One region of the Pantoea sp. GABEPS69 genome, then DNA from elsewhere that is predicted to be linked to it. Evidence: riboswitches for the same ligand, from Rfam matches in the RefSeq annotation. Region 1 holds a riboswitch; the other holds the start of a gene.

Region 1 (2,198 bases):
TTCTTGTTTCTTATTACCACCTGGTTGGGCTGAAGCCTAACAAAGAGGCGCTCACGACGTTAGACGAGCAGGCGCTCGACAATTTTTGTCACGGCCTGGTCGATTACCTTTCCGCCGGTCACTTCAGCATTTACGAGCGCATCATCAACGAGATGGAAGGCGACAGCCCGATGATTGCCGCTGCGCAGGTCTATCCGCCGCTGGAAGCCAACACCGAGCGCCTGATGCAGCTCTATGATGGCCATCTGCAGCAGTCGATTGACGACGATAACTGCGTCGATTTTCAGCTGGCGCTGTCGGAAGTCGGCGAAGTGCTGGAAGCGCGCTTTACCCTGGAAGATAAGCTGATCCAGCTTGCGTGGGACAACAGCCTGGTGCGTGCGCCGGTGGCTAACGACAGCACGCAGCTGTCGCGTCCGGCTTAAGGTTAGCCAATTGTAAATCGCTTGTTATTCTGAAGCGGTCCTTCTATGCTGAACGGGTTTTCGACGTTATCGTCGAAAACCCGTTTTGTTTTTGTGCAATATGCACTGGCGTTTTAAGCGTAACGTGCGCAGCCAGTTCACGCTCGGACAGCGCGCAGGGACGGGAGCATACTGAAGTATGTGACCGTCACGAGCACTGCCCAGTGCGCGAAATGGCAAGCTAAGTAGCTTAAAACGTAAAACGAAATCTTGTCGGAGTGCCCCCTGGGCTGAGACCGTTAATTCGGGATCCGCGGAACCTGATCAGGTTAGAACCTGCGAAGGGAACAAGAGTAAACATCATCAGTACGCTGGCGATTTTGCCTGCCGTTTCTGTTACTCCTTCCGAACTCCGGACAAGCAACGTTCCCCCTCAACAGGAAAATTGCTATGTCTATGACCAAAACCAACCGACGTGAACAGCGCGCTCAGGCGCAGGCCTTTATTGAGGCGCTTCAGAGCGGCGTCGCCTTTCCCAACTCGAAACGTATCTGGATCCAGGGCAGCCGCGCCGATATTCGCGTGCCGATGCGCGAGATCCAGCTCAGCCCGACGCTGCTCGGCGGCGATAAAGATCGTCCGCGCTATGAAGAGAATGAGGCGGTGCCGGTCTACGATACTGCCGGTCCCTACGGCGATCCCGATGCCGTTATCGACGTACAGCGCGGGCTGGCAAAGCTGCGCGCCGACTGGATTGCCACACGCGACGATAGTGAGGTTCTGACGCACACCAGCTCGCGCTATACGCAGCAGCGTCTGGCCGATGACGGGCTCGATCATCTGCGTTTCGAGCGGCTGCCGCAGCCGCGACGCGCAAAAGCGGGGCGGCGCGTCACCCAGCTTCACTATGCCCGTCAGGGCGTCGTCACGCCGGAGATGGAGTTTATCGCGCTGCGCGAGAATATGGGCCGCGAACGCATTCGCAGCGAAGTGCTGCGTCAGCAGCATGCCGGCCACGGCTTCGGCGCGCAGCTGCCGGAAAACATCACCCCTGAGTTCGTGCGCCAGGAAGTGGCCGCCGGACGCGCCATTATTCCCGCGAATATCAACCATCCCGAATCGGAGCCGATGATTATCGGCCGCAATTTTCTGGTCAAGGTCAACGCCAACATCGGCAACTCGGCGGTCACTTCCTCTATCGAAGAAGAGGTGGAGAAACTGGTCTGGTCGACGCGCTGGGGCGCCGATACTGTGATGGATCTCTCCACCGGGCGCTATATTCATGAAACGCGCGAGTGGATCCTGCGCAACAGCCCGGTGCCCATCGGCACCGTACCCATCTATCAGGCGCTGGAAAAGGTCAACGGCGTTGCGGAAAATCTCGACTGGGAAGTGTTTCGCGACACGCTGCTGGAGCAGGCGGAGCAAGGCGTCGATTACTTCACTATCCACGCCGGCGTGCTGCTGCGCTATGTGCCGATGACGGCGAAGCGCCTGACCGGCATCGTATCGCGCGGCGGGTCGATTATGGCGAAGTGGTGTCTGTCGCATCACCGCGAAAGTTTTCTCTATACGCACTTTCGCGAAATTTGCGAAATCTGCGCCGCCTACGACGTTTCGCTGTCGCTTGGCGACGGCCTGCGTCCCGGCTCAATTCAGGACGCCAACGACGAGGCACAGTTCGCCGAGCTGCGCACGCTGGGCGAGCTGACGAAGATCGCCTGGGAGTATGACGTGCAGGTGATGATCGAAGGTCCCGGCCATATTCCTATGCAGATGATCCGCCGCAATATG
Region 2 (2,198 bases), on a different replicon from region 1:
TATTCATCCTCGCTAAGCAAAGCGGGAAATTAGTTTGTTCAGCGCTCGCGTCGAGATAGCGAAAAAATCAGGCGCATATTTGTGCTGCGTGCCAGTCTCATAAAGGCAGAATACGCTGTATTTATTGTGGTTTCCCACCGCCCGCGCCGCGCGTCTGCGTTACCCTTAACGCTCACTTTCTGCAACGGGCAAATAAGGAGCGCGACGTGAGCGCGTCGACGGGAATTTCACTCAAAATCATGGCGACCCTTAGCTCGACGCTGATGCTTGCCTGCGTAAAAGGTCTGGAGGGCGCGCTGCCGGTGGGAGAAGTGATCTTCTTTCGTTCGCTGGTGGGCGTAATGCCGCTGCTGGTATGGCTAACCTTTCAGGGCGGCATTATCCAGGGCATCAAAACCCGCAATGTGAAAGGGCATATCGGTCGCGGTCTGGCGGGCACCTGCAGCATGTACCTGAGCTATCTGTCGCTGATTTATATCTCACTGACCGACGCCACCGCTATCAACTACGCCGCGCCGCTGTTCACCGTGCTGCTTGCCGCCATAGTGCTGCGCGAAAAGGTGCGGCTGAATCGCTGGCTGTCGGTAGCGGCCGGTTTCGCGGGGATCGTCATTATGCTCTCCGGTCACCTGTCGCTCAGCGGCCCGCCCAGGCTGACGGTAGCCAGCCTGGCCTCTTCCGTCGGCGTCTTGCTGGCGCTGCTCTCTGCGCTCTGTACGGCGGGCGCGCTGATTCAGATCCGCTATCTGAGCGGTAAAGAGAAGCCGGGCGCGATCGCTTTCTGGTTCACCGCTATGACGGGCGCGACATCGCTGCTGACGCTGCCGTTCGGCTGGCGCCTGCCGCAGGGCGAGCAGCTGCTTCTGCTGCTGGGGTGCGGCCTGTGCGGCGGACTGACGCAAATTTTGTTGACGCTGAGCCTGCGCTACGCAGATGCCTCGCTGCTCGCCCCGTTCGATTACAGCTCGCTGCTCTGGTCGGTCATTATCGGCCTGATTTTTCTCGGCACCTTGCCAGAGAAACTCACGCTGATCGGCGCCAGTCTGGTGGCGTTTGCCGGCATTTACGCGGTTTTAAGCGAGCGACGTCAGCGGCGCCGGGCCGCGGCATTGGCGCTGACCGCCCGCAGCGAAACCGCCGATTTAACGCCTGATTAACACACCGTACTTGACGTCGGGCAGGCAGTTGCCCTACAACTAATGGCCGTCGGGGGAGTCTCGCCAGAGAGACTGAGAGGCTAATAGCGCAGCGCGCGGTTTAGCGACCCTTTGAACCTGACCCAGTTGATACTGGCGTAGGAAGACTCGTATCTCATTATTTTTAGCCTCTGTGAGATGCCTGCCGCGCGAGCCTGCTCACTGCTCACGCTTTTTCCCTTCACGTATCACGGGTCGTCAATATCGAGGCCTGCGTGAACATGACTCTTTTTCAAACCGTTTTCTCTATCAGGTGCGCGCCATGAGCCGCTGGTCAGTCATCGGCAGCGGCGTCGCCGGCTTATGCGTCGCGACGCTGCTGGCTGAACAGGGCGAAACGCCAGAGGTGATCGTCAGCGACGAAATGCCCGCGTCGCACTGGGCGGGCGGCATGCTGGCGCCCTTTTGCGAAGGGGAGAGCGCGCCTGAACAGGTTATCGAGCTGGGGCAGCGCGCCGCCGGCTGGTGGGCGCAGCGGGTCGACGGCGTCGCGCGTCAGGGCACGCTGGTGGTGGCCGCGCCGCGCGACGCCGCAGAGCTGACGCGCTTCGCCCGCATGACGCGACAGCATCAGTGGCGCGATCCTGCACAGCTTGAGCCTGAGCTGGCAGGGCGCTTTGCGCGCGGCCTGTTTTTCCCCGACGAAGCGCATCTTAATCCGCGCGACGCCATGCGCCAGCTGCGCGCCAGCCTGGAAGCGCGCGGCGTCGTTTTTCACCGCGGCAAACCACGCGGCACGGTTATCGACTGCCGCGGCATTCACGCCGCCGCTCGCCAGCCTGATCTGCGCGCGGTGCGCGGCGAGATGCTGATCCTGCAGTGCGATGAACTCCACTTCTCCCGTCCGATCCGGCTGCTGCATCCGCGCTTTCCCTGCTATCTGGTGCCGCGCGCCGACGGCCTTTTTATGCTCGGCGCCACCATGGTCGAGAGCGACGACGCTAGCCCGATCAGCGCCCGCGCCATGATGGAGCTGCTCGGCGCCGCCTGGAGCATTCATCC

Evidence for each region. A riboswitch is a leader RNA that binds a small molecule or an ion and turns the genes downstream of it on or off. The one in region 1 is predicted to bind thiamine pyrophosphate.
Region 2: another riboswitch for thiamine pyrophosphate. It lies ahead of PVE98_RS19985 (FAD-dependent oxidoreductase); the one in region 1 lies ahead of thiC (phosphomethylpyrimidine synthase ThiC).

Annotation. Positions count from the first base shown of each region.
Region 1 covers NZ_CP118618.1:3,777,673-3,779,870, forward strand. Annotated here, with positions in the region: gene PVE98_RS18360 (Rsd/AlgQ family anti-sigma factor) at 1-425, shown strand, start outside; TPP riboswitch at 669-768, shown strand; gene thiC (phosphomethylpyrimidine synthase ThiC) at 855-2,198, shown strand, end outside.
Region 2 covers NZ_CP118619.1:23,276-25,473, forward strand. Annotated here, with positions in the region: gene PVE98_RS19980 (DMT family transporter) at 207-1,157, shown strand; TPP riboswitch at 1,199-1,318, shown strand; gene PVE98_RS19985 (FAD-dependent oxidoreductase) at 1,459-2,198, shown strand, end outside.